DNA from 3 places in the Pannonibacter sp. Q-1 genome. Region 1 is predicted to be linked to each of the others. Evidence: riboswitches for the same ligand, from Rfam matches in the RefSeq annotation. Region 1 holds a riboswitch; each other region holds the start of a gene.
The links. A riboswitch is a leader RNA that binds a small molecule or an ion and turns the genes downstream of it on or off. The one in region 1 is predicted to bind thiamine pyrophosphate.
Positions count from the first base shown of each region.

Region 2: it holds a riboswitch for thiamine pyrophosphate, as region 1 does, so the genes downstream of both, ACVNHC_RS15250 (FAD-dependent oxidoreductase) here and ACVNHC_RS14830 (hydroxyethylthiazole kinase) in region 1, are expected to answer to the same signal.
Region 3: it holds a riboswitch for thiamine pyrophosphate, as region 1 does, so the genes downstream of both, ACVNHC_RS17635 (ABC transporter permease) here and ACVNHC_RS14830 (hydroxyethylthiazole kinase) in region 1, are expected to answer to the same signal.

Region 1 is NZ_JBSXNB010000004.1:723,996-733,395, reverse strand. It holds gene ACVNHC_RS14845 (xanthine dehydrogenase family protein molybdopterin-binding subunit) at 1-1,647, shown strand, start outside; gene ACVNHC_RS14840 (DMT family transporter) at 1,918-2,964, shown strand; gene ACVNHC_RS14835 (Lrp/AsnC ligand binding domain-containing protein) at 3,016-3,252, opposite strand; TPP riboswitch at 3,377-3,486, shown strand; gene ACVNHC_RS14830 (hydroxyethylthiazole kinase) at 3,475-4,281, shown strand; gene thiD (bifunctional hydroxymethylpyrimidine kinase/phosphomethylpyrimidine kinase) at 4,312-5,130, shown strand; gene ACVNHC_RS14820 (TRAP transporter substrate-binding protein) at 5,120-6,229, shown strand; partial or broken gene ACVNHC_RS14815 (OmpP1/FadL family transporter) at 6,713-7,965, shown strand; gene ACVNHC_RS14810 (UDP-2,3-diacylglucosamine diphosphatase) at 8,203-9,006, shown strand; gene ACVNHC_RS14805 (glycosyltransferase family 4 protein) at 9,003-9,400, shown strand, end outside.
Region 2 is NZ_JBSXNB010000005.1:65,357-74,756, reverse strand. It holds gene ACVNHC_RS15260 (GNAT family N-acetyltransferase) at 1-447, shown strand, start outside; gene ACVNHC_RS15255 (GNAT family N-acetyltransferase) at 499-948, opposite strand; TPP riboswitch at 1,182-1,297, shown strand; gene ACVNHC_RS15250 (FAD-dependent oxidoreductase) at 1,374-2,423, shown strand; gene thiS (sulfur carrier protein ThiS) at 2,420-2,617, shown strand; gene ACVNHC_RS15240 (thiazole synthase) at 2,619-3,395, shown strand; gene ACVNHC_RS15235 (thiamine phosphate synthase) at 3,392-3,997, shown strand; gene ACVNHC_RS15230 (CHASE domain-containing protein) at 4,020-5,648, opposite strand; gene ACVNHC_RS15225 (sensor histidine kinase) at 5,792-6,823, opposite strand; gene ACVNHC_RS15220 (DUF1328 domain-containing protein) at 6,912-7,076, opposite strand; gene ACVNHC_RS15215 (response regulator) at 7,328-8,128, opposite strand; gene ACVNHC_RS15210 (NepR family anti-sigma factor) at 8,324-8,512, shown strand; gene ACVNHC_RS15205 (RNA polymerase sigma factor) at 8,509-9,096, shown strand; gene ACVNHC_RS15200 (diacylglycerol/lipid kinase family protein) at 9,202-9,400, shown strand, end outside.
Region 3 is NZ_JBSXNB010000006.1:113,650-123,049, reverse strand. It holds gene ACVNHC_RS17645 (adenylosuccinate synthase) at 1-67, shown strand, start outside; gene ACVNHC_RS17640 (hypothetical protein) at 251-1,900, shown strand; TPP riboswitch at 2,036-2,139, shown strand; gene ACVNHC_RS17635 (ABC transporter permease) at 2,312-3,022, shown strand; gene ACVNHC_RS17630 (ABC transporter substrate-binding protein) at 3,105-4,043, shown strand; gene ACVNHC_RS17625 (CHASE2 domain-containing protein) at 4,253-6,445, opposite strand; gene rpoH (RNA polymerase sigma factor RpoH) at 6,566-7,456, opposite strand; gene ACVNHC_RS17615 (RluA family pseudouridine synthase) at 7,632-8,657, opposite strand; gene ACVNHC_RS17610 (DUF6476 family protein) at 8,656-9,033, shown strand; tRNA gene ACVNHC_RS17605 (tRNA-Glu) at 9,150-9,224, shown strand; gene ACVNHC_RS17600 (hypothetical protein) at 9,366-9,400, opposite strand, start outside.

The DNA.
Region 1 (9,400 bases):
TACACGCTGACGGCGGGCACGCAGGGTGGCCATGGCCAGCGGGACATCATCGCCAAGGATATCCTCGGCATCGATCCGGCACGGCTGCGCATCATCACCCCGGAAGTGGGCGGCGGCTTCGGCACCAAGATGTTCGTCTACCGGGAATATCCGCTCTGCCTGTTTGCGGCGGAGAAGCTGCGCCGTCCGGTGAAGTGGACCGGCGACCGCATGGACCACTTCGTCACCGACGCGCATGGCCGCGACAACATCACCACCGCCGACCTGGCGCTGGATGCCGATGGCCGCATCCTTGGCCTGCGCATCCAGGTGCTGGCGGCCATGGGTGCCTATCTGCACCAGTATGGCCCGTTCATCCCCTTCGTCGGCACGTCCATGTCCACGGGGCTCTATGATATTCCGGCGCTTTTCGTCACGGCGACCGGCGTCTACACCCACACGGTGCCGACCGATGCCTATCGCGGTGCGGGCCGTCCGGAAGCGGCCTATCTGATCGAACGGCTGATCGAGAAGGCAGGACTTGAGACCGGCCTTGGCACGGCGGAAATCCGCCGCCGTAATTTCGTGCCTTCCAGCGCGCTGCCCTATACCACAGCGACGGGCCGCATGTATGACACCGGCGACTTCGCCGGACACATGGACAAGGCGCTTGAGGTGGCGGACTGGAACGGCTTTGCCGCCCGCCAGGCAGAGAGCGCGGCGCAGGGCAAATACCGCGGCATCGGCCTTTGCAGCTACATCGAGGCCTGCGCCTTCCCCGGCGGGGAAGAGGCGACGGTGGAACTGAACGGCACTGGCACGGTGACGCTGCTGATCGGCACCCAGACCAACGGTCAGGGCCATGCCACCGCCTATTCGCAGGTGATCGCCGAACAGCTGGGGCTTGATATCGGCCAGATCGAGGTGATCCAGGGCGATACCGACCGTGTGCGTCAGGGCGGCGGCACGGGCGGCTCCCGCTCCATTCCGCTCGGCCTGCCGTCGGTGCTGGAAGCCTCGAAGAGCCTTGTCCGCAAGATCAAGGAAAAGGCCGCCGATCAGCTGGAAACCGGCATTGATGATCTGGAACTGGTGGATGGAGAGGTCCGTGTCGTCGGCACCGACCGTTCCGTTTCGCTGGCTGCGGTTGCCGCTGCAGCGGGTGAAAAGCTCGCCGGTCAGGAAGAGGTGAAGCAGGCCGAAGCCACCTATCCCAACGGCACGCATGTGTGCGAGCTGGAAGTGGACCCGGAGACGGGCGATGTCGAGCTGCTGAACTACACCATCGTTGATGACTTCGGCGTCACGGTGAACCCGGTTCTGCTCGCCGGACAGGTCATCGGCGGCACGGTGCAGGCGATCAGTCAGGCCCTGTGCGAGGAAACGGTGTTCGATGCGGACGGTCAGCTGCTGACGGCCTCGCTGCTCGACTACCGCCTGATCCGGGCATCGGACCTGCCGGATATCCATTTCGAGACGAAGAACGTGCCGTCCACCACCAACGCGCTGGGCATCAAGGGCGCTGGCGAGGCCGGGACCATCGGCGGCTGCGCGGCCGTGATGAATGCCCTGCAGATGGCGCTGCGCGATGGGGCAGGGGTGGAGCATATCGACATGCCCGCCACCCCGCACCGGGTCTGGCAGGCCATTCAGGCCGCCCGCGCCTGACAACGCAATGCGAAACCGGGCAGCGCAGGTGACTGCGCTGTCCCCTCATTTGGACCATCGCCGGTTGCCTCTTCCGCCCGGCAGCGTAAAATTCTGTAAGCTGCGGCAATATGGTCTGGAATTTCGAGACCGGTTTGCTACCCTTGTATACAGTAGCATGCATGGTGCGCACGGCGAAGTTGCCACGGCACCCGCAGATTTGAGATGAGGCTTGGGACCGGCGCCCCGTCTCTTCATGCCCGCCCCGGCGCCGGACCTTTGGACGATCACATGGCCATGAGGGATTCGAACGCTCCTGACGAGGGCGAGGCGGAAAGCCGCGTATTGGCTTCCGGTGAGGGTGCTTCCGTTCCGCCGCAAGCCGCAGTGCTGACGTCACAAAGGCCCGTCCTGGGCATTGCGCTGAAGCTGTGCTCCACCTTCACCTTCGCCAGCATGGCGGTTGCCCTGAAGATCACCACAGAAAGCGTGCCGATCGGCGAGATCGTCTTTGCCCGCAACTTCTTCGGTTTGTTTCCGGTGCTGCTTCTGGTGGCGCTGCGCGGTGAACTGACCGGCTCTCTTCATACCCGTCAGCCGCTTGGCCATGTGGGGCGTGCCATGGCGGGCATTGCGGCCATGCTGTTTGCCTTCACCTCGCTGAAATATCTGCCCATCGCCGACTCGACCGCCATCGGCTTTGCCGCGCCGCTGTTCACGGTGGTTCTGGCCTTCTTCTTCCTTGGCGAGACGGTGCGCATCTACCGCTGGACGGCGGTCATCATCGGGTTCCTCGGCATTGTCGTCATCCTGTCCCCGCATATGGGCGGCACGGAAATGAGCGGTGATGCCTGGTTCGGCGCGGCAGCTGCGGCCGCTGGCGCCTTCTGCACGGCCATGGCGATGATCTTCGTGCGCAAGCTCTGCGAGACCGAGCGCACCAGCACCATTGTCATCTGGTTTTCTGGCTGTGCCTCGCTGATCTCGCTGCTGACCATCCCGTTTGGCTGGATCTTCCCCGATTTCGCCTGGGTCATCCCGGATGCGAAAACGGCAGCCTTGCTCGTCTTCGTCGGGCTTGCGGGCGGTGTCGGCCAGATCGTCATGACCGAGAGCTACCGCTATGCGGATGCCTCCACCATCGCGCCCTTCGACTATGCCAACCTGCTGTGGGCGGTGCTGCTCAGCTGGGCGATCTTTGGCGACATTCCGGTGTGGCAGGTGGTGGCCGGTGCGCTGATCGTGGTCGCGGCAGGCCTCTTCGTCATCTACCGCGAGAGGGCGCTGGGCAAGGACGACAGCCGGGCACGCAAGGCCTCCTCGCCGCTGCGGCCCTGACCCTCAGCCTGCGCCCCGGCTTTCATCGCCCGGTGCAGGCTGAATAGTGTCTCAGAATGCCTTGAAGGTGATGATGGTGCGGGTGTCGCGGATGCCTTCGAGGCAATGCAGCTTCTCGTTGACGAAGTGGCCGATGTCCTCGCCATCCTCGATATAGACCTTCACCAGCAGGTCATAGTCGCCGCTCGTGGAGTAGATTTCCGAAGCGATCTCGGCATCCGCAATGGCATTGGCGACCTTGTAGGTCTCGCCGAGGTGGCATTTGATCATGATGAAGAAGGGCTTCATGGCGTGCTCCTGAGGGCTGTCCTGTCAAAGGACATGGCCGATCCGCCGCCGCCAGTCAATCGCTGCGCTCGCTTGCCGCCGGCAGAGCATGCTTGCCAAGCCGGACCGGGCTTGGTAGCTCTTTGCCGTCTCATGGGGGTGCCCGCCGGATGCGCCGGGCTGAGAGGCGATGGTGCCAACTCCTTGAACCTGATCCGGCTTGTACCGGCGGAGGGATTTGGGATGATGAGCGGTCAAACGGCACGCGGCGCAGCGGATGCTGCTGCCAGGTCTCACATCACTGCAGATCAGCTGGCTTTGCGCACGGCGGAGGTGCTGGAGAAGATCCGCGCGTCCGCGCCCCGTGTGCATTGCCTCACCAATGCCGTCGCGCAGGCCTTCACCGCCAATGTGCTGCTGGCGCTGGGCGCCATTCCGTCCATGACGATTTCGCCGGAAGAAGTGCCCTTCTTCACGGCTTCTGCGCAGGCGCTGCTCGTCAACCTCGGCACGCTGGACGAAGCGCGCAAGGAAGCCGCAAACCGCGCCATCAGCATTGCCGCCGGTGAAGGCAAGCCCTGGGTGCTGGATCCCGTCTTTGCCGACCGTTCGCCGCCGCGCCTGACCGAGGCCGGGCGCCTGCTGGCGCTGAAGCCGTCCTTGCTGAAGATCAACGCCGGGGAGCTTGCAGCTCTTGGCGGCGGGGCGTCCGTTCTGGAACTTTCCCGCCAGCTGGGGCTTCCCGTTGCAATGACCGGTGCTGTGGATGACATCAGCAGCGGCGCGCAGAGCCTTCGCCTTGCCAATGGCCATCCGCTGATGGGCAAGGTGACGGCGACCGGATGTGCTGCCGGGGCGGTGGCGGCTGCTGCGCTTGCCGTGGAGCCGGATCCGGTGATGGCTGCGGCTGCGGCGCTGTCCATCATGGCGATTGCCGGAGAAAGGGCTGCCGTCGTGGCCGCCGGCCCGGGCAGTTTCGTCCCGGCATTTCTTGATGCCCTTTACGGGCTTGATGCGCCGCAGATTGGCGCGCACCTGCGGCTCGCCTGAGCTGCTGCCAGCCTGATTTCAGGAGGAACCATGACTGCCATTGCCCTGACCATCGCAGGCTCGGATTCCGGCGGCGGAGCCGGTATCCAGGCCGATCTCAAGACCTTCTCGGCGCTCGGTGTCTATGGCGCCAGCGTGCTGAGCGCACTGACGGCGCAGAACACGCGCGGCGTCAGCGCCATTCATGACATTCCCCCTGCCTTCGTGCGGGCGCAGATGGATGCGGTGCTGTCCGATCTCAAGGTCAATGCCATCAAGATCGGCATGCTGTCGCGTCCGGACGTGATCCGTGCCGTGGCCGAAGGTCTGGATGCGCATGAAGCGTCCAATGTGGTGCTCGATCCGGTGATGGTCGCAGCCTCCGGCGACCCGCTGCTGGTGCCGGAAGCGGTCTCCGTGCTGATTGCGGAACTGCTGCCGCGCGCGCAGCTGATCACGCCGAACCTGCCGGAAGCTGCCCGCATGCTGAATACGGAAATCGCACAGGGCCGGGAGGCCATGCGCGCTCAGGCGCAGGCGCTGCTGGATTTGGGCGCCAGGGCCGTGCTGCTGAAGGGCGGCCACGGGGAGGGGCCGGAGAGCGAGGATCTGCTGCTGACCCGCGATGGACGCGAACAGTGGTTCACCGCCCCCCGCCATGCCACGCGCAACAGCCACGGAACCGGCTGCACCCTGTCGTCCGCCATTGCTGCGGGCCTTGCCAAAGGCCTTTCGCTGCCGGATGCGGTTGCCGGAGCGAAGCTCTATGTGACCCATGCCATCCGCGCGGCCGATGATCTCAAGATCGGTGAAGGCCATGGGCCCGTGCATCATTTCCACGCGCTCTGGGAGACAAGTCATGCCGACTGAGATCAAGCCGTCCGCCTCGCGCCGTCAGGCCCTCAAGCTGGGCGCGGCCAGCGCCGCTTCGCTGCTGGCAGCGCCCGCACTCGCCAGCACAAACTCTGCGGTGATCGAGTGGAAGATGGTGACCTCCTGGCAGAAGAACCTGCCGGGGCCGGGAACAACCGCCCAGACGATCTGCGACCGGATCGAGAAAATGTCGGGCGGGCGCATGCGCGTGCGGCTCTTTGCGGCCGGCGAACTGGTACCGCCGCTCGGCGTGTTCGATGCCGTGTCAGCCGGTACGGCACAGGTGGCGCACACGGCCTCCTTCTTCTGGCAGGGCAAGATGTCGGCCGCCGTCTGGTTTACGGCGATTCCCTTCGGCCTTCTGCCGCTCGAGCACATCACCTGGATCGAGCAGGGCGGCGGGCAGGCGCTGTGGGACGAGCTTTACGCCCCCTTTGGCATCAAGCCGGTGATGGCGGGCAACACCGGCGTGCAGATGGGCGGCTGGTTCCGCAAGGAAATCAATACGCTCGATGATCTTGCCGGCCTGAAGATCCGCATGCCCGGATTGGGCGGCGAGGTCATGCGCCGTCTGGGGGCAACGCCGGTCGCTCTGCCGCCGGGGGAAATCTTCCCGGCGCTGCAATCCGGCCTCATCGACGCAACCGAGTTTCTGGGGCCGTGGAGCGATCAGGCCATGGGCTTCCAGAAGGTGGCCAAGTTCTACTACGCCCCCGGCTTCCATGAGCCGAACGGCACTGGCGAGGCGCTGTTCAACAGGAATGCACTGGAAGGGCTGCCGGAAGATCTCAGAACCATCGTTCTGGAGGCCTGCAAGGCCGAGAACGGGCGCTCGCTGGCCGAAAGCGAATGGATGAATGCGGGCAGCCTTGAGAGCCTGCAGAAGGACGACGGGGTGCTGCTGCGCTTCTATCCCGAAGACGTGCTGGATGCGCTGCGCCGCGAAACAGAGCTGGTGCTGGGAGAGCTTGCGGCCAAGGACGAGCTTACAGCCCGCATCCACGCCAGCTACAGCAAGGCGCTGGCGCGGCTGGCGCCCTGGAGCCGGGTCTCCGTACAGCGGTTCCTTGCCGCGCGCGATGCCGGCAAGGCCTGACAGACTCCAGGCAGGCCCCGACTCACTGGAAGTGACTCACCAGTGACTACCGGTTTAGGCCCGGGTTTTGCGCGTCTTGAGCATTTTCAGGGAGTGCGCCAGCCTCTCTGGGATCTGGTGTGAGCCATGCGGCATCTGCAACCTGCCGTCTAGCAGCTCAAATTGTTGCTATCCTGCAACATGGCATTGGAAAACGAAACGGCGTGAAATCATTGAAAATCTGACTAAAAAATGTGCAACTGAAATGCAGGCGGGGTTTGAAGCGCTCAATCCTGCTGAATATGACATATTTCCGTCATTCAGGGCTGAGCTTCCCAAAGGGAATGCAGGCTGGTTTTCCGGATTGATGCAATGCAGCATAAATCCTAAGTTCTCGGCCATGCATTCTTTTGCAATTGATCTATCCTGAATTTTGCCTGACCGTTGATCCTGAGGAACAAAGCTTGGCAGGGCTTTGAGAATGCTTGGGAGGGTTTGAGCAACATGGTTCGTATCAGCAAGACGCTGGCTCTGTGCACCACCGCCATCGGGATGATCTCTGTTGCGGGGCAGGCTTATGCAGGCGGTTTTGCGCTGCGTGAGCAGAGCGCTTATTATCAAGGTATGTCCTTCGCCGGTAATGCAACGACCGGTCCGTCGATCTCGTCGATGTTCTGGAACCCGGCGGCGATCACAGGTGCAGGCTTGGGCATCACCACCGAGTCCCATCACGCGCTGATTGCGCCCAAGGCCAATATCAATCTTGATTCGACCTCCACGTTGCGCGCCTATGGCAACGGCGGCGACATTGCGTCCGATGCCTGGATCGGCTCCAGCTACACGGCATACAACGTCAACGATCAGGTATTCTTTGGTCTTGCCGTGAATGCGCCGTTCGGTCTTTCGACCAAACCGGATGGCGGCGTGCCTTGGGCAGGCCAGACCTACAATGCGGGCTCGAAGGCGTTCTCGATCAACGCCAACCCGATGGTCGGCTATAAGGTGAATGACCAGCTGGCTTTTGGCGCGGGTGTGCAGGTGCAGTATTTCAGCGTGCGGCTGAGAACAGGTACGAATGCTTCCACCACGCCGCCCGTCACGACGCTTGAAGGCGACAACATCGGCGTGGGTGTTACCGCAGGCGTGATCTACAAGCCCTTTGCCGGTACCGAGTTCGGTCTCGGCTACCGTTCGGGTGTGGCTCACGATCTTGACGGGACGATCACGTCGGCCGCTGCAGTTCCGATCTATGCCTCGCTGATCACGCCCGAAACCGTCACCTTGTCTGCCAAGCAGCGCATCACCGACAGCTTTCGCGTGCTGGCACCGTGGAGTGGGCCAACTGGAGCCGGTTGAAGTCGCCCAAGGTCACGCTTCAGGCCAATGGCGCCACGCTGACCACGCTGAAGTTCAACTACAACGACGGCTGGTTTGCGGCTCTGGGTGCGGAATATGATGTCAACGAGCACCTGACTGTTCGGGCAGGTGCGGCCTATGAATGGTCGCCCATTGACGACAAGATCCGCTCCGCCCGCCTGCCGGACAGTGACCGGATCTGGTTGAGCGCGGGTGCCAGCTACAAGGTGCTGGACAATCTGGCCTTCGACCTGGGCTACACCCACATCATCGGCCGCGATGCGAATATTCGTATCGCGCCGGGGCACCAGGACTACAGCGCGGCTGCGCCCATCGTGTTCGCCGGCAAGGCGGATGCCTCGGTCAACATCGTCAGCGCTGCCATGCGCTACCGCTTCTGACCGCCTATCCAGCGGTATCAAAGACGGCCGGTACCCGCGGGTGCCGGCCGTTTGCATTTCCGGGACAAACGTCCGTTCCGGTCATTCATTGAACTGTCGCATTTTTCCGTAAATGTCTTTTGTTCAATAATAAATTTCGCCAGAAAACTGGGCGTCTGCTTGTGAAAAACTTTGCTGTCATAATCCTGATACCTGAATCGCGTCTAAGGGGGCAAAAGGTAATCGGGAGCGCCAGACATGACAGCTCTGCAGGAGGGCCAGCATTACCGGGCCCTGTTCATTTCGGATGTTCATCTTGGGACGCGCGGATGCCAGGCAGATCTTCTGCTCGACTTCCTGAAGTACAATGACGCCGAGACCGTGTATCTGGTCGGCGATATTGTCGACGGCTGGCGGCTGAAGCGCAGCTGGTACTGGCCGCAGGCGCATAATGACGTGATCCAGAAGATCCTGCGCAAGGCCCGCAAGGGTGCGCGCATCTTCTATATTCCCGGCAATCATGACGAATTCCTGCGGGACTTCCTCGGGACCCATTTCGGCGGCGTCGAGGTGGCGGACAGTGTCGTGCATACGGCAGCCGACGGGCGCGAGTATCTGGTCATCCACGGTGACCAGTTCGACGTGGTCATCCGTCATGCCAAGTGGCTCGCCTTCTTCGGCGACAAGGCCTATGTGACGGCGCTGGCGCTCAATACCGGCTTCAATCTTGTGCGCCGCCGTCTCGGCCTCACCTACTGGTCACTCTCGGCCTGGGCAAAGCTGAAGGTGAAAAATGCCGTGAACTTCATCGGCCGCTTCGAGGACGCCCTGTCCGATGAAGCCCGCCGCAAGGGCGTTCACGGGGTCATCTGCGGCCACATTCACCATGCCGCCAGTCATGATATCGACGGCATCCACTACATCAACACCGGTGACTGGGTCGAAAGCTGCACGGCGGTTGCCGAGCATCACGACGGAACGTTCGAGGTTATAAGATGGGTGCAGCGTCCGGCCGAACAGCAGGCGGAACAGGGGATGGGGGAGCGCTCCGTCGCGGCATGACATCTATTCTCATCGTCACAGACGCCTGGCATCCGCAGATCAATGGTGTGGTCCGTTCTCTGGAATTGACCGCGAACCAGTTGCTGCGCATGGGTCTGCGCGTTGAGTTTCTGACGCCGCAGCTCTTCCGCACCCTGCCGTGCCCCACCTATCCGGAAATCCGTCTGTCGCTGACCACCCGCGCACGCGTGGCAGCGATCATGGACCGGTTCGCCTGTGACCATCTGCACATTGCCACCGAAGGCCCGCTGGGTCTGATGGCCCGCTCTGTCGCGCTGAAGCAGGGCAAGGTCTTCACGACGAGCTATCACACGCGCTTTCCGGAATATCTGGCGGCGCGCCTGCCGGTGCCGGTGTCTGTCACCTACAGGTGGCTGCGGCGCTTCCACAATGC
Region 2 (9,400 bases), on a different contig from region 1:
ACCGAAGCGCTCAAGATGCTGGCGCAATCCACCGGCACGGAGGCCGCGATTGTCGAGGCGCTGCGGGCCGATGGGGCCCTTGCGCTTTCACTCATCGCCGAAGAGGACGGCGAGGTAACGGGTTATCTCGCCGCCTCCTGGGCCCGCATAGGGCCGGATGGCCCCTGGGGGCTGATCGGCCCTCTGGCGGTGCTGCCCGAACGGCACCGTCAGGGCACCGGCACGGCCCTGATGCGCGAAGCACTGCGCCAGCTCAGGCCGCTGGCGCGCGGGGCGGCGCTGGTAGGCAGCCCGGCCTATTATGCCCGGTTTGGCTTCCGGGCCTTTCCCGGGCTGGGTGTCACGGGCGTTCCTTCCAGCGTGGTTCTGGCGCTGCCTTTCGGCGGGCAGGCCCCGCAGGGAGAGCTGATCCATCACCCCGCCTTCGGACTGAATCAGCCGGACTGACACTTGGCCGGGCCGCATCGTCACAGGATGCGGCCCGGTCATCCCTTGCCGTCAGAAGGGCTTGTCGAGGCGAAGCCGGATCACTTCGAAGGGCAAGCCGTTGTCATCCTCCGGACGCCGGCCCACCTCCAGGAAGCCAAGCCTGCGGTAAAAGCCGTGAGCGGCTTCGTTGCGGGCATAGACCTCCAAGTCCAGGCTGCTGCGGCTCTTGAGTGCATGGGCCACAAGCGCCTTGCCAAGGCCGCGCCCATGTTGGGCCGGGTCCACAAAAAGGCCGCCGATAAAGTCATCGAGGAGGCCGATGAAGCCGGCCGGCTGGCCATTCACCTCGATGATCCAGGTTTCGGCCATGGGCAGATAGATCTCTGCGGTCAGCTTCTCCTGGGCATCGAGCTGGTCCTTGCCCAAGAAGGGATGGCCCAGCTCGGAGGCTGTCCGCCAGATGCGGAGCAGGCAGGAGGTATCATCCGGCCGGTACGGCCTGATGCAAAGGTCTGTCATGTTCATATTTCCGTCAGTCAGGCGCAAATGCGCACACTCAATCATCCGGCCGGATGGCCGCTCACCCCGCAGGGTCAAACTGGATTGAAGCTTCTGCGCATAAATCTCCCTGACTGACTGAACCTGTCCTAGACGCGCGGCCAATCCCTGTCAACGCAGCCGCCTTCATGCAGCCCCTGCCATGCAGCTCCTGTCATGCAATTGACAATCCCGGCCGCCCGGCGCAAAGGTTGGGCTCCACCTTGGGGAGTCCCGTGCAAGGGGCTGAGATACTGCTGGCGATGCAGCGCAGTGACCCGTTGAACCTGATCCAGTTCACGCTGGCGGAGGGATGGTGTGTGATGCGCGGAGGTCTGGCGTTTGCCGGCGGGCGCCTCACAAATCCCTTCCGCCCGTGAGACAAATGCCACGGAAGCCGGAAGCGGATGCGCCAGACACACTCTCGCCTTTCCAGACTGTCAGGCTCCTCCACGGTGCTCGTGCGCGGGGCCGGGGTTGCCGGGCTTGCGGCGGCGCTCGAACTGTCCCGCCTTGGACTTGCCGTCACCGTGGCGGACACCAGTCCGGCGCCGGGACACGGGGCTTCCTTCTATGCCGGCGGCATGCTGGCGCCCTGGTGCGAGGCAGAGACCGCCGGGCCCGAGGTGCTGAAGCTTGGACTGGAAGCTGCAGACTGGTGGGAGGCGGCCGTGCCGGGGCTTGTCTCCCGCAAGGGCACGCTGGTTCTGTGCCCGCCGCGCGATCAGGCGGAACTGCGCCGCTTTGCCAGCAGGTCCGCAGGCCACCGAATGGTAGATGCGGCGGAGATTGCCGAACTGGAACCTGCGCTGGCCGGGCGGTTCATGACCGGGCTGTTCTTCGAGAGCGAAGCGCATCTCGACCCGCGCCTTGCCATGACGGCGCTGTGGAAGCAGCTGGAAGCGCAAGGCGTCACCTTCCGGTTGGGCGATGCGGCGCAAGGGGCTGAGACGGACGCATCCCTCGTCATCGACTGCACGGGGCCCGGCGCCATAGACCGGGTACAGGGCCTGCGCGGTGTGCGCGGCGAGATGCTGTATCTGGAGACCGGCGAGATTTCCCTGTCGCGGCCCGTGCGGCTGCTGCATCCGCGCCATCCGCTTTATGTGGTGCCGCGCGGCGGCGGGCGCTTCATGGTAGGGGCGACCATGATCGAAAGCGACGACGGCGGCCCGGTGACTGCCCGCTCGGTCATGGAACTGACCAACACCGCCTATGCGTTGCATCCCGCCTTTGGCGAAGCACGCATCGTGGAACTGGGTGCCGGTGTGCGCCCGGCCTTTGACGACAACATGCCGCGCGTGGTGGCAGAGCGGGAGCGCCTGCCGCAAGGCACGGATCTCGCAGTGGCCGGCATGTACCGGCATGGTTTCCTGCTCGCCCCGGCCCTCGCCCGGCAGGCAGCGGATATGGCCGCACGGCGGCTGATGGAAAACAAGGGAGATGCAAACCCATGAATGTGCTGGTGAATGGCGAGGCCGTGGCCTGTGCGGCGGAAACCCTGCCCGCCCTGCTGCAGGAACTCGATTATGAAGGCGACTGGCTGGCCACCGCCGTCAACGGCGAACTGGTGCCGCGCGAAGCGCGGGACACCTGCCGGCTGAACGAGGGCGACCGGATCGAGATCCTGTCGCCGATGCAGGGAGGCTGAGATGAGCCTCACGCTTTATGGCAGCGACGTTTCATCCCGCATGCTGCTGGGCACGGCGCGTTATCCTTCCCCTGCCGTTCTGGCCGGGGCGGTGCGCCGCTCGAAGGTCGAGATCGTCACCGTGTCGCTGCGCCGGGAGACGGCGGGCGGGCGCAATGGCGGCGCCTTTTTCCAGATGATCCGCGATCTGGGCGTCAAGGTTCTGCCCAACACGGCCGGATGCCACAGCGCGTCCGAGGCGGTGCTGACGGCGAAAATGGCGCGTGAGGTGTTCGCCACCAACTGGATCAAGCTGGAGGTGATCGGCCACCACGACACACTGCAGCCGGATGTGTTCGAACTGGTGGAGGCCGCGCGCATTCTCAGCGCCGAAGGCTTCGAGGTGTTTCCCTACACCACCGATGACCTGATCGTGGGGGAGAAGCTGCTGGCCGCCGGATCCCAGGTGCTGATGCCCTGGTGCGCGCCCATCGGCACGGCGGCGGGCCCGCAGAACCTTGCTGCCCTCAGGTCCATGCGTGCCGCCTTCCCGGATGTGCCGCTGATCGTCGACGCCGGGCTTGGCCGCCCCTCCCATGCCACCACGGTGATGGAGCTGGGCTTTGATGCGGTGCTGCTCAACACGGCCGTGGCGGGAGCCGCGGATCCGGAGCTGATGGCCGAAGCCTTTGCCGGGGCGGTGGAGGCCGGGCGCCAAGGCTATCTTGCCGGATTGCTTGAACCAAGGGACATGGCCGTGCCATCAACCCCCATCATTGGCAAGGGAGCCTTCGGATGACGCTTGATCCGTTCTATCTCATCGTCGACAGCGCGGACTGGATCGTCCGCCTTGTGCCGCAGGGCGTGAAGCTGGTGCAGTTGCGGGTCAAGGACTGCGAACCTGAAGAGCTGCGACGCCAGATCCGCGACGCAAAAGCCGTTTGCGAGGCCCATGGCGCCACACTGGTGCTGAATGACTACTGGCAGATGGCCATCGAAGAAGGCTGCAGCTGGCTGCATCTGGGGCAGGAGGATCTGGCGGAGGCCGATCTTGCCGCCATCCGCCGCGCCGGGCTGAAGCTGGGCCTTTCCACTCATGACGAGGCCGAACTTGAGACGGCGCTTGCCGCCAAGCCCGATTATGTGGCGCTGGGTCCGGTCTATCCCACCATCCTGAAGGAGATGAAGTGGGCGCCGCAGGGACTGGAGAAGCTTGGCATCTGGAAGCAGCGCATTGGTGCATTGCCGCTGATCGGCATTGGCGGGCTGACACCGGAGCGAGCGGAAGCGGCGCTTGCCGCAGGGGCTGACAGTGCAGCGGTTGCCACCGACATCACCCGCAATGCAGATCCGGAAGCGCGCGTGCGGGAATGGCTCGCCGCCACGGCCCGCTGGCGCTGATCGCCAGCGGGGGGATCGAGTCTCAGGCCTGCAGCGGTACGGTCATGCGCACGACAAGGCCATGGCCGGTGAATTCACGCTCGATCTTGCCGCCCAGCTCGCCGCGGATGCTGGCGTCAATCAGCCGTGTGCCGAAGCCCTTGGCTGTCCCTGGTTCCACGGCTTGCGCGGATTTCTCCGTCCACACCAGTTGCAGAAGCTTGCCCTTGGGAGCGGCTTCCAGCGTCCAGTCCACGGTCAGGGAAGCCCCGTCATCGCCGACACGGGCATATTTGAGCGCGTTGGTTGCCAGCTCGTGGAAGACGAGGCTCAGCGCGTGGGCAGCCTTTTCGTTGAGGACCACCGGGGGGCCGCACAGCTTTTCACGCTGGAGCGCTTCGCCGAACACCTGCTCCAGTTCCTGCTCCAGAAGCTCGTTGAGCCCGGCGCGCTGCCAGCGGGACCGGGTCAGGAGGTCCTGCGCATTGGCCATGGCCTGCAGTCTGGAGGCAAAGGACGAAGAAAAGCTCTCCAGTGAGGGAGAACTGCTGGCCGTCTGGCGGGCAATGGCGAGAATGCGGGCAATGGAATTCTTGATCCGGTGCTTCATTTCCTGAAGCATCAGATCCTTCTCGGCGATGACCTGCTGCGACATGGTTTCCAGCTCACGCCGGGCTTCGACGGCCCGGCTCTGATTGCGGATGGAGACCGCCAGCGCCGCCGCGAACAGCAGCGAAAACGTGCAGATCAGCAGGGAGCGCCAATGCGCCGCGATGCCGTTTTTCGCATCAGGCTGCCGCACCCGCACGAGCCAGTCGCGGCCGGCAACGGTGATTTCTCCCGTCATGGACTGGAAGTCCTTTTCCGACAGCTTCACAAAACCGTCAGACCGGAACAGCACGGGCTGCGCGGAACTGTCGGCACCGGTGTCCGTCACCTCTACCTCGACCGGCAGTTCCAGCGGATGCGTCAAAGACGCAAGGATCAGATCTCCTGCGCGCACCGGAGCATAGATGAAACCGTCCGGCTGCCCGCCGGGCTCATCGCCCAGCACACGCGGCTGCGTTCCGCGAAAGGGACTGTAGACCAGAAAGCCTGCCTGTTTTTCTGTTCCGGTCTCCTGCACCAGTTCGACCGGCGCCGAGGCATGGGGCTTGCCGGTTTCCATGGCGCGCGACATGGCGGCCCGGCGCAGGGGCTCGCTGAACATGTCATATCCGATGGCCCGGGCGTTGCGCGGATCCTGCGGCTCCAGCATCACAATGGGCGTGCGCCAGTCTTCTGCGGTGGTCTTGGGCCAGACGGCAGCCTCACTCCCGAAATGGACGGACAGCGCCTCATTCACAGGGGCCTCTGCCCCGGTGCGGACCAACTGTGCAAAGCCGACGCCTTGCAGCCCGCGGAGCTGGCCTGTCAGCTCAAGGCCCAGAACGAAGGTGCGAAACTCGTTATGTTTGGCAATGCCCCCCGCAGCCTCGAAAAAGGCCTGGGTGGCCGCCAGAACACCAAGCTGCTGCTCTATGCGGCTGCTGACCCTGTCCACGGCCTCCCGGGCAACGGCTTCAAACCGCTGCCGTTCTGCCGTTGTTTCAGCCTGAAAAACGGCCCAGGTCAGCCACAGCCCAACACAGGCCACGGCAAGGAACACGGCCGGGGGGAGATACTTCCTCATGACATCTGCAACCGTGCTCGGGGGACAGGGGTGAAGACACCCTGCCGGTTGAGGGAGTAAACGGTGTGCCTTGTCAGTTTTCAATAGGTTACGTTAGGACAATGTGCTGAATTTTCGGGGTTAACCCCATCTGGCCGGAGAAATCAGGCCGGATGGGGCTCCACGGGAAACTCGATGCTGTATGTCACCAGGCGCGGCGTAAGGCTGTAGCTGGCCTTGCCGTTGACAGCCAGCGGTACAACCCGCTCCAGCACGGTGCTGCCAAAATGGCGGTCATAGGCCGTGCGGGATGTCTGGCCGGCGCCCGTCCCGGCGGCCGGTGCGCCGGCCTGCGGCGTCACGGATTCGATCCAGACGATTTCCGCCATCCGTACACCGTCCTGCTTGCTCAGCCGGCAGCGCACCGTGACCGGCGGGCCAACGGTCAGCGCCGTTCCGTAGCTGACCGCATTGACCATCAGTTCGTGCAGGGCCAGGCCCACATGCAAGGCCGCATTCGGGTCCAGCAGGGCGTTGTCACCCAGCACCTCGACCAGATGCGGATTCTGCGGCACATAGCGGCTGACCTGCTGGCGCACCAGATCCTCGAAATAGGCGCCATGCCAATTGGAGTCCGTCACCAGATCCTGAGACTGCGCCAGCGAATGCAACCGCCCCCGGAACTTGGCCAGAAACTGGTCCATCCGGGTGGAATGCCGCGCCGTCTGCGAGGCAATGCTCTGGATGATGGCAAGAAGGTTCTTGGACCGGTGGCTGACCTCGCGCAGAAGCGCCCGGAGCACCTTCTCGCGGCGGGTCTTTTCGGTGAGGTCGGCGATCGTCGTCAGCAGATAGGGCCGCGCGCCGAAGGACGTCACCTGTTCCACATTGAAGGAAAAAACCCCGGCCTCACCGAGATCGGCCTCAAGAAAAGCCGGCTCGCCCGAGGCCATGACCTGAGCCTTGCTGGCCGCCAGCATTCCGGCCACCTCGTCACCGAAAATGGCGGCATCGGTCGGATGGCCTGCTTCCGGATCCAGCCTCCAGGGCGCGGGGAGATTGGCGGCATAGACATAGTTCAGCTGGCTGTCCTGAAGGGTAAGGCAGATGCCCGACCGCTCCAGCGCCAGCAGCAGATATTCACGCAGATGGGTCTCCGGCTGCCCCGGATCCTTCCAGATCAACCGATGAACCACCGGCGCCACTCCAACTCTCGCAGAAAGGGGCTCCGCTGCTCTTGCAGCCAGCCCCTCCTGCTGTTCGCTCCGGAACATCACCTCTGCCCTAGCCCCGGCGCAGCACACCAGCGATCAGGGACAGGACGAGGAAGACCAGAAACACGAAGAATAGAATCTGTGCAATACCGGCAGAAGCACCGGCAATGCCGCCAAACCCCAACACACCTGCGATGATCGCAATCACAAGAAATACAGCCGCATAATACAGCATGATCAACTCCTTCTGAAAGACACAAGTCCTGCATTGCCACAGGACTTTCCGCTCTCCAGCTTCGAGACTTTCACCACCTCTGCTTTGCAACGATAGTATGCAGTGCAGAGGCAAGGTGCTGATCATGTAACGGCTGAACTCCCGTGTGGTTCCATCGCATCCGGCTCTCGAGGGGTGAAACCTGTTATAGCAAGACCCTGCGGCGCTGACGCATCAAGCCCTGGAAGGCGGAAGCGCCATGCGGCATGGCATTACTCCGCCGCCGCAGCCCTGGCGCTTTCGTCGAAGAACAGGGCCTGGCTGATCAGGGCCTTCACCATGTCCGGATTGAAAGGCTTGGTCACAAGGAACGCCGGTTCCGGCCGCTCGCCCGTCAGCAGGCGTTCGGGGAAGGCGGTGATGAAGATGACCGGCACCGTCACGTCGGCGAGTATCTCGTTCACAGCATCCAGGCCGGAGCTGCCATCGGCCAGCTGGATATCGGCGAGGATCATGCGCGGCCGGGTCTCGCGGAACAGTTCCACGGCCTCCGTATGGGTGCGGGCAATGCCGGTGACCCGGTGGCCCAGCCCTTCCACCATCTGTTCGATATCCATGGCGATCAGCGGCTCATCCTCGATGATCATGATATCGGTGGCGACCTGACGGGAGATGTCCTCCGCCGCCTCGCGCAGCAGGGCGCCAAACTCGGCTTCCGTCACGGACAGGATATCGGCTGCCTGGGCTGGGGTGAACTCCTCCACCGACACCAGCAGGAAAGCGAGACGGCTGCGTGGCGGCAGCGACGCAAGGTAGCTGGAGGCCCGGCGCTCCCACAGGAACGGCGATTCCGACGTCTCGATCTTGATCAGCGTGGAACCAAAAAGCGTGGCAAAGAGTTTGTAAAGCGCAACCCGGTCGTCCTGCGCCTCTGGCAGAAGCGACACATCGGCAATCAAGGCCTCGAGGGTCGCCGCGACATAGGCATCGCCTGATGCCTGCGAGCCGGTCACGGCTCTGGCGTAGCGGCGCAGATAGCTCAGGTGAGGTGCAATACGGGTCGAAAGCGACATTAAAAAACGCTCCATAGGGCTCCCCGTGTGGCGTCCGGAATGGAACTGTGCCGGGGAGAAACCGGATTGTGACCGCCCGCACGCACGGGCATCTTGGGAAAGGAACGGCTGGTTCCAAAAAAAGTTCCTCCTGCCTGGAACTTTTTTTGACGGTCTGCATTTTCCTGACAGATACGAAACGGATGCACGATGCCCATGAACGACTGGAAAAAGCCCGGAACACCGGACGCTGGCACTGGAGCGCTGGATGGCGCCCATGCGCAGCAGATCTCGGCCCGCCTCCGGCAGCTTTACGACACGGTACAGAATGAGGGGATTCCCGACCGGTTCCTCGATCTTCTGGAGCGCCTCGACGAAGCTGAGGAGAGGAGCTTGAAGAAATGACGGCAGCGGGGACGGCAGACACGGCGCAGGCGGCAGACCCGCGCAAGATCTTCAAGCGTGAGATGCTCGCCTGCCTGCCAAGCCTTCGCGCCTTTGGTGTGTCGCTGGCCGGGAACGCCGACAGGGCTGATGATCTGGTGCAGGACGCCATCATGAAGGCCTGGGCCAAGCAGGAAAGCTTCGAGCTGGGCACCAATATGAAGGCCTGGCTCTTCACCATCCTGCGCAACGAATTCTACAGCCAGGCCCGCAAGCGCGGCCGCGAGGTGCAGGACAGCGACGGCCTGTTCACCGAACGCCTCGCCGTGCATCCGGGCCAGTATGGCTCGCTCGACCTGCAGGACTTCCGCAAGGCGCTGGAAGAATTGCCCGACGATCAGCGCGAAGCCATCATTCTGATCGGCGCCTCCGGCTTTTCCTATGAGGAAGCGGCGGAGATCTGCGGCTGTGCCATCGGCACGATCAAGAGCCGGGTCAACCGCGCCCGCAACCGCCTGCAGGAACGGCTGCAGATCAGCGGCGAAGAAGATTACGGCCCCGACAGCCTGTCTGCGCCTGTCACCCAGCAGCTATTTCACGGCTGACCGCGAAGCAGCCCTGTGGCCTTGCCTGCGGCGGGCAGAACTGTCCTTCGTTCTGCCCGCTTGTGCTGTCTGGATGTCCCGGCTGCGGCACGAGAGGGAGTTTGAATGCGCGTTACAGCTCTCCTGAACCGGGATGGCGGCACCCTGAAGACGGCCGATATTCAGGCGGTCTGCAGCCTTATCGAGACGGAGTTCTCCGCCGCAGGCCATGAGGTGCAGTGTATCGTCACCTCCTCCGCACGCCTTGAAGACAATCTGAAGCGCATTGCGGATGATCCGGCGGCAGAGGTCATCCTTGCCGGCG
Region 3 (9,400 bases), on a different contig from region 1:
GGCGCTGCTCTCCACCAGCCCGGAGCGCGACGACACCATCCTGGTGCAGAATCCGTTCCAGGACTGACGTGAAATTTATCGGGCGGAATGCTCCCCATTCCGCCCGAAAGTCATGTAAAAACCTGATTGCACATCCTATCTTTGCTGAACACCTCTTGCGCCCGCCGGTGTTGAGCCTACAAATGGGATGGCATGAATACGGAGCTTCCGGTGCGCCGGGTTCAGGCTGGCACCCCTCACGAGCGAGCCAATGGCTGATTACTATTCGATTTTGAAAAAAACGATTGCGTCACTGCCGGAGAACAACGGTTCTGCACGGCGCAACGTCTACAGCCGCGCCCGAAACGCGATTGTCAGTCAGCTCAAGGCCTATGAGCCGCCGCTTTCCCCGTCCGAGATCACGGCCGAGCAGTTGCGCCTTGAGGAGGCTATCCGCAAGGTTGAGGCCGAGGCGGCGCGCGAAACGCTGATGGCGACGCGCCCGGCGCCTGCTGCGCCCGCGCCCATGGCCCCTGCTGCAGGCGCCAGCGCTCCGGCTGCCCCCCGCACCGAACCCTATCCCCCGTCTTCGCCTGCGCCGCGCGGGCCGCTGGGCTCTGCCGTGCAGGAAGCCGAAAGGCTGGGGGATGCGTCGTCGAGCGCGGTGCAGACCGCCCGAGATGCCTTCCGCAACGAAAGCACTCCGGCAGAGCCGCCCGTTGAGCGCAGCCAGCCGCGCATGGAGCCTGCCTTCGGGGCGGCGCCTGCAAAGCCGTCCGTTGAACCGGCTGCCCCGGCACCGTCTTCCTACGCCCTTCCCACGCCGAGCCCGCGGCCAGCGCCTGCCGGTGACAGCCTGCGCCCGGATCCGTCCGCACCTGCGCCCGCCGGTGCTGGAAGCGTGAATGCCGCGGCCGACCGGCTTGCGGCTGACGAACCGCGCAAGGGCCGGACACGCGCCCCGCGCCGCGCCCGCCCGGCTGGCAGTTCGTCTTTCATGTCCTACGTGTTCCTGGGCGGATTTGTGCTGGTGCTGATCGGTATCGGCGCCTTCATCTATTCCCAGCGCTCGCTGATCGCGGGGATCTTCTCCTCCAGTGAGGATACGGCCGCAACGACCGCTCCGGCCCCCGAGGCAGGAGCGCCGGCGGGCGAGACGGCTGCCAATGGCGAGAATGGCGGCAAGAACACGGACCGTCTGCTGACCGATACGGGTGAGCCTGCGGTTGCCCCCGATGCGCGGACCGTGACGACGACACTCATCACACCGTCAGCCCCCCCGCCGCCGCCGCAGGAGGCGCCTGCTGCCGTGCCCGAGGCCGCTGCCCCGCCCGCCAGCACGACGCCGGCTCAGACGGCAGAAACGCCCGGTGCGATCGTTGCGCAGAAGGCTTTCCTCTATGAGGAGGGCGAAGATGCCAGCGGATCCGGTACCGCTTCTGCGGGCAATGTGGCCTGGTCGGTTTCCGAGGAAAACGGCTCCGGCGGACAGGCCGAAACGGTGCTCGTGGCGCAGGCCCAGATTCCGGACCGGAACATCAATGTGACGCTGCGAATCAAGCCGAACACAGATTCGTCTCTGCCTGCCAGCCATCTGGTCGAGATCCAGTTCCAGCTTCCTGAGGGCTTCTCCGGCGGGGACGTCTCCAATGTGCCGGGCCTCGTGATGAAGCCGACCGAGGAAGCGCGCGGAGATGCTCTCCTGGGCGCTTCGGTGAAGGTTGCTCCGGGTTACTTCTGGATTGCGCTGTCGAGCGTTGACAGCGAGCGCGACCGTAACCTTGCCCTGATGCGTGAGCGTGGCTGGATCGATATTCCGATGCTCTATGAAAACGGCAAGCGTGCCATCTTCACCATCGAGAAGGGCACCCCGGGCGCCCGCGCTCTGGAACAGGCGATTGCCGCCTGGCAGGGCGGCTGATCCCGGCGGTTCTGCCCGGTTCCGGTTAAGCTTGAAGGCCCCGGCTGTCCATGGGTGACAGCCGGGGCCTTCGGCTTTTGTGACAGGGGACCGCAAGTTTTGCTTGCCAAGGCGGCATTCAGGCGGCATGTTTCGGGCTGGTCCGAGGGGTGCTCCGATGTGAGCTGAGATGGCGCAAAGCCGAACCCTTAGAACCTGATCCGGGTCATGCCGGCGAAGGGACGGAAACCTTTAGCCATATCCCGGATCTCCAATGTCTTGACCGGCTCGCCGGTGACGGGAGATCCTTTTGTGTCGATAGAACTTCTTTCGGGAAGGCAACCCCTTCCCTCTGCGAGCCCCGTCCGGAATGCGTTTCCGGCCCGTGCAGCCGCTCTCCTGCGCAGCATTGCGCCGGGCCTGACGGTCAGCATGTCCCTGTTGCTGATCTGGGATCTGGCGGTGCGGTTCCTCGAAATCCCGCCCTACATGCTGCCCGGTCCGCTGAAAGTGTTGGAGGCTTTCCAGCGCCAGAGCGGCTTCCTGCTGTATCACGCCAGCATCACCTTGAGCGAAACCCTGCTGGGCTTTGTCTTCGGCATTGCCGCCGGGGTCATGCTGGCCTTCGTCATGTGGCTGTCGCCGCTGGCACGGCGCGGGCTGCTGCCGGTGGTTCTGGTGACGCAGGCTCTGCCGGTCTTTGCCATTGCCCCCATTCTGGTGCTCTGGCTCGGCTTCGGCCTTGCTTCCAAGATCGTGATGGCGGTGCTGGTCATCTTTTTTGCCGTCACCTCCACCTTCTTTGACGGCCTCAGGCGGATGGATCAGGGCCTGGTCGATCTGGCGCTGCTCTACCGCGTCAACCGCTGGCAGGAACTGCGTTATTTCCGCCTGCCGTCTGCCATGCCCGCGCTTGCCTCCGGTGTCCGGATTGCAGCGGTCTTCGCCCCCATCGGCGCCATTGTCGGCGAATGGGTCGGGGCCAAGGGCGGGCTTGCCTTCATCATGCTGCAGAGCAATGCCCGGATGCAGACGGACACCATGTTCGCCGCTCTTGCCTTGCTTGCCGCCATGGTTCTGGTCCTGCGCTTCGTTGTCGAGCGTCTGACCCGCCGCATGGTGCCCTGGCAGCGCGAGGACTGATCCCCGCGCCCGCATCTGCCGGTCAGGCTGAGGCTGGACCGGCTCGAACTTCATCCAACACCTGTCTATTGGGAGACCCCGCATGAAACGCATTCTCGCGCTGTCGCTGGCCGCTGTTCTGGCCACTGCTGCCCCCGCTTCGGCGGCGGACAAGCTGACCGTTCTGCTCGACTGGTTCGTCAATCCGGACCACGCGCCGCTGGTGGTGGCCAAGCAGAAGGGTTTCTTTGAAGCCGAAGGGCTTGATGTGGACCTGATCGAGCCGGCCGATCCGGCCATGCCGCCGAAGCTGGTGGCGGCCGGGCAGGGGGATATTGCCGTGTCCTATCAGCCGACGCTCCATGCCCAGATCAACGAAGGCATGCCGCTGAAGTGGATCGGCACGCTGGTGGAGACGCCGCTGAACACGCTGATCGTGCTGGAGGAGGGCCCCATCAAGACGCTGGCGGACCTCAAGGGCAAGAAGATCGGCTTCTCCGTCTCCGGCTTCGAGGATGCGATGCTCGGCCAGATGCTGCGCTCGCAGGGACTTTCGATCGAGGACGTGGAACTCATCAACGTCAACTTTGCCCTGTCGCCGTCCCTGATGACGGGTCAGGTGGATGCGGTGATCGGCGGCTACCGCAATTTCGAGCTCACCCAGATCGAACTGGAGGGCAAGAAGGGCAAGGCCTTCTTCCCGGAGGAGAATGGCGTGCCCATCTTCGACGAGCTGATCTATGTGGCGGCGAAGGACAAGACCGGGGACCCGCGCTATGTCCGTTTCCTCGCTGCAGTGGAGAAGGCAACGGTCTACCTCACCAACCATCCGGAGGACTCGTGGGAGGCTTTCATCGCGGCTTATCCGAATCTTGATGACGAGCTGAACCGCCGCGCCTGGGGCGACACGCTGCCGCGTTTTGCCAAGCGCCCGGCAGCTCTGGATGCCGGCCGCTATCAGCGCTTTGCCGAGTTTCTGCATGAAAACAAGCTGATCACCAGCGTGCCGCCGGTGGAGGACTATACGGCGGAGCTGCGGTGACGGCCAAGAAAACGCCTATCTATCCGTCGTCATCCCGGCCTTGAGCCGGGACCGGTGAGCCGGGGCGAAAATTGGTTCCGCTAAAGAGCCAGAGCCGGCAGGCCTTGGCTCACCGGTCCCGGATCTCCGCTCCGCTGCGTCCGGGATGACGATGGTGAGGTGGTCGGGACACCTGAGTTTGTTTACACCCCCCCAAACCTTCCCGCAGTTCACGCTGCTGCTGTTTCGAGCTGTTCGGCCCGTTCGGCCAGACGGTCGTAGAAGGCGGTGAGTTCCGGCGGGGCGGCGTTGCGGCAGTCGGCAAGGGCGGCAGCGGCGGCTTCCGGTTTGCGGTTGTCGAGAGCATCCATCAGCTTCATGTGATGCAGCTCAAGTGTCCGGAAGGCCTCGCTGCGCCGCAGTTCCTGATCACCGATCAGCGCGAAGAGCTTCACGGGCCGGGACTTGCCCTTGAGCGGAATGGCGCCAGCCTCCAGATAGGCAAGATCGGGGGCCTGCGTGCGGGTGTCTTCCGAGACGACGAGATCGGCGCCGACGCTCTTGCAGCTGGATTCGATCCGGCTTGCCACGTTCACTGCGTCACCAATCACCGAGTAGTTGAAGCGGCGTGAGGAGCCCATGTTGCCGACGCAGGCTTCGCCCGTGTTGAGGCCAATGCCGATCTGCACGGTCTGGGTCTTGAAATTGCGCGCCTTGAAGCCGAAGGCATCTTCCGCATTTAATTGGTCCACCACGTCCAGCATCTTCAGGCTGGCCGCGCAGGCCATGGCGGCGTGGTTCTCCACCCGGACGGGCGCGTTCCAGAAGGCCATGATGCTGTCGCCGATATACTTGTCGATGGTGCCGCCATGGGCCTGGATGGCATCGCTGAGCGGGGACAGCAGTGTATTGAGGAAATGCACCAGCTCCGTCGGCGTCAGCTGTTCGGAAATGGGGGTGAAGCCGCGCACATCCATGAAGAGGATGGTCATGGGCCTCAGTTCCCCGCCCAGAACCAGCTGGTCCGGCTGCTGTTCCAGCTGGCTGACCAGCTCCGGCGAGAGATATTGGCTGAAGGCCTGGCGCACGAAGCGTTTCTCCCGGTCCGTCATCACATAGAGCATCGACGTGCCGATGGCGAAGACGACGAAGGCGGTGATCGAGGGATAGAGCCCGTCGATCAAAAGACCGCTCTGGACGAAAAGCAGCAGGGAGCCGCCGAACATCAGGACGGTGAGACAAACGGCTGCCGCGCCGGTGATGAGCCCTCCGGTCAGCGGCAGAAGCGCGACAAGGACGAGGCCGGCGAGCAGAACGGCAATGATTTCCGCGCCCTCCGCCCAGTCCGGCCGGGAGAGGAAGTTGCCGGAGATGATCTGCTCTGCGGCCTGTGCGTGGATCGAGACGCCCGGAACCTGCTCGCCAAGGGGCGTGGAGCGGATATCGAACAGGCCGGCAGCTGAGGTGCCGATGAAGATGATCTGGCCATCGATCAGCGGCTGCACCTTTGGACGCTTCTGCGGGTCGAGAAGGTCGGCGACGGAGACATAGCGCTCGGGCCGGTTCCAGTCGTAATAAACCCAGAACTCGCCGGTTTCCGTCACCGGAACGGAGAAGCTGCCCACTCTGATCCCGTTGAGCGCCCCGCCTCTGCCGGTTTCATCCGCGCGCGTGATCAGCCCGGTTGCCCCCTGCGCCACGCGAAGGGCCTCCACCGCCAGGCTGGGGAAGACTTCGGTCCCGTCAGTCACCAGCAGCGGAATGCGGCGGACGATACCGCCCGTGTCATCGGCACTCAGCGATACGCTGCCGACGCCGCTCGCGGCCTCCTGCAGGGGCAGAATGGCGCCAAGAGCCGAGGCATAGGGCGCGAGCAGGCCGGCGGGGGAGGGGCCTACATGCGCCATGCCGGCCTTCAGTTGCGGCTGCTGCGGTGTGGCGGAAGGCAAAATTGCGAAGCCCAGGATGGAGGGGGCTTCTGCGAGGGCTTCCGCAAACAGCTCATCCGTATCCGGCAGCGACTTGAGCGCGGCCTTCAGATCCGGCGAGGCGGCAATGGAGCTTTCCGGCAGGCTGAGGGCCAGCTGCCGCGGCGAGGACCGGTCTGCCTCGGCAAAGATCACGTCGAAGGCGATGGCGGCGGCGCCCATGCTGTTGAGCGTGTCGACGATTTCCGCCATCCGGTCCCGTGGCCATGGCCACTGGCCGTAGAGCGCCAGAGAGGCATCGTCGATATCCACCACCCGCACCGGGCTGTCCTGAAAGCCGCGAGGGGCGAGCCGCTGGTAATAATCGAAGCTCAGTTCGCGCACGGCCTGCAGAAACGGCGGGTCGATGGCACGAATGCCTGCAAGGCTGGCCAAGGCCGCCAGCGTGACGAGCGCGACCCGCGCCCGCTTGCCCATAAAGTGCCCAAACCCCACGCTGATGCAGCCTCCACCCTTTGCGGCGCGTCCGGCCGCAGTCTGCCACGTTAGAAAAGCAAAAAACGGGACGCAAGTGCGCGTCCCGTTTCATCAAATGCCATTGATGCTGGAAATCAATCAGGCCGGAGCGGACGTCTCCATTTCGCGGGCGCTCTTCTGCACCGCCTTCTGCACCTTTTCAAAGGCGCGCACCTCGATCTGGCGCACGCGCTCGCGGCTCACGCCAAATTCGGTGGAGAGATCTTCCAGCGTGATCGGATCTTCCGACAGGCGGCGGGCCTCGAAGATGCGGCGCTCGCGGTCATTGAGAACCGACATGGCATTGCCGAGCAGCTTGCGGCGCATGTTGAGTTCTTCCTGGTCGGCGAGGATCGTCTCCTGGCTTTCGCTTTCGTCCACCAGCCAGTCCTGCCACTCGCCGGAATCGGCCTCGGCAGCCCGGATCGGCGCGTTCAGCGAGGCGTCACCGGCCAGACGGCGGTTCATGGAGATCACGTCTTCTTCCGGCACGCCCAGCTTGGTGGCGATGGCCTGCACCTGATCCGGCTTCAGATCACCTTCTTCCAGCGCCTGAATACGGCCCTTGAGGCGGCGCAGGTTGAAGAACAGGCGCTTCTGATTGGCGGTGGTGCCCATTTTCACCAGCGACCAGGACCGCAGGATATATTCCTGGATCGCGGCCTTGATCCACCACATGGCGTAGGTGGCGAGGCGGAAGCCTTTTTCGGGCTCGAAGCGCTTGACGGCCTGCATCAGGCCAACGTTGCCTTCCGACACGACTTCGCCAAGCGGCAGGCCATAGCCACGGTAACCCATGGCAATCTTGGCGACGAGACGCAGGTGCGAGGTCACGAGCCGTTCGGCGGCAGCAGGGTCTTCATGCTCGCGGTAGCGCTTGGCGAGCATGTATTCTTCCTGCGGTTCCAGCATGGGGAAACGGCGGATCTCGTCGAGATAGCGGCTGAGGCCGCCTTCGCCTGCCGTCAGCACCGGAATGTTCTGGGCCATGAAATGCGCCCCCTTTCCTAAAACCTTCTGCGTTCCCCTACCGGACGTCTGGCAGCACCGCTTGTGCTGCCACTCAGGGCAAACGCTTCACAATGGCATCCGTTCCCGGATCACCGTCAGTTTCAAGATATAAGCAAGATCTTGCCGAAAACAGGACCGTAAAGGGGGCTGGAACCTAAAATTTTCGTAATGCTTCGAGAAGCGTGGCGAAATCCTCGGGCATTTCGCTTTCAAAATACAGCGTTTCGCCATTCACCGGATGCTCGAAGGCAAGGACGCCGGCATGCAGCGCCTGCCTGGGAAACTCAACGACAGCGCTGCGCAGGGGCTCGGGAAGCGGGTTCGCCTTGGTCTTGAAACCGGCACCGTAAACCTGATCGCCAATGAGGGGCAGGCCGATATGGGCCATGTGCACACGGATCTGGTGGGTGCGGCCCGTCTCCAGCCGGCATTCCATCAGCGAGGCCAGCGGCGGCTGGTCAACCGGGCCGAAGCGCTCGATCACCTGCCAGTGGGTGATGGCCTCACGGCCGCCCTTGCGCACCACGGTCATCTTCTGCCGGTTGCTTTCCGAGCGGGCAAGATTGGCTTCGATGGTGCCGCGCAGGGCACCGGGTCCGCCCCAGACCAGCGCCAGATAGGCGCGCTCCAGCGGGCCGGTGCGGCCATGGTCGGCAAACTGCTCCGACAGGCCCTGATGGGCAATATCGGTCTTGGCGACAACCAGAAGTCCCGACGTGTCCTTGTCGAGGCGGTGGACGATGCCGGGGCGCTTGACGCCGCCGATGCCCGACAGGCTCTCGCCGCAATGGGCAATCAGCGCGTTGACCAGCGTGCCGGTCCAGTTGCCCGCTCCCGGATGGACGACGAGCCCGGCCGGCTTGTCGATGACGATGAGGGCATCATCCTCGTAGACGATGTCGAGCGGGATGTCCTCGCCCTGCGGCTCGGGATCCTCCGGCTCGGGCATGGTCAGGCTCAGGCGGTCGCCCTCATGCACCTTGTGCTTGGGCTCTTCGACGGTCTTGCCGTTGACCTGCACCTCGCCACCCTTGATAAGGGCCTGTACCCGGTTGCGGCTGAGGCCTTCCAGCCTTGCGGCCATGACGGCATCGAGGCGCTTGCCTGCATCTTCTTCAGAAGCGATAAAGCCGGATGCCCCATCCAGCCCCTGCGGCGCCTGAGGAGAAGTATCGTTCATGACCAATTCCGCCTTCAAAGACCGGGATGTGGAGACCAGCACACATGAGGAGGAAGCTCCTCTGGACCCTGCCGTGCTGCGGGTTCAGACGCGCCTGCGCCGCCTCATGGCGGGCTCCACGCTGATCATGTTCGCCGGATTTGCCGCTCTCTTCGCAGTAATCGTGTACAAGGTCAATTCCGTGGGCAAGGAAAACAGCGGCGTTGCCCTGCCGGAGACGGTGAAACTGGGGGCAGGGGCCGAGGTGCTGGGCCTTTCGCCGGGGGCGGATGGCAGCCTCATCCTGCTGGTTCAGCAGGAGGGCGCGTCCCAGTTGGTGCATCTGGACGCCTCATCCGGCGAAATCCTGGGCCGCACGAAGCTGCTGGCGGAGTGAATGCTCCGGTCCGGAAGCCGGGGAAGGTGTTTTTCCCCGGCGGATCAGAACTTTGCCCTTGCATGGCTCTGCTGTTGAGCCTATATGAGCGGCCTCGCAGCACGATTGCTGCTGGCGCTCCCATCGTCTAGCGGTCAGGACGCCGCCCTCTCACGGCGGAAACAGGGGTTCGATTCCCCTTGGGAGTACCAAACTCTTCCCTCACATGATGGATATGAGACCACACAGCGTTACGCGCTGCGTGCGGGCTTTGGCGTGTTTCATCCGGGGATGTCAGTTTCCAGATCTGAACAGCAAGGCAGGCCAGAGGCTTGCGGCATGCTGCCTTCGCCTCAGGCGACCACCTTCTTTTGCGGGTCTGCCGGGG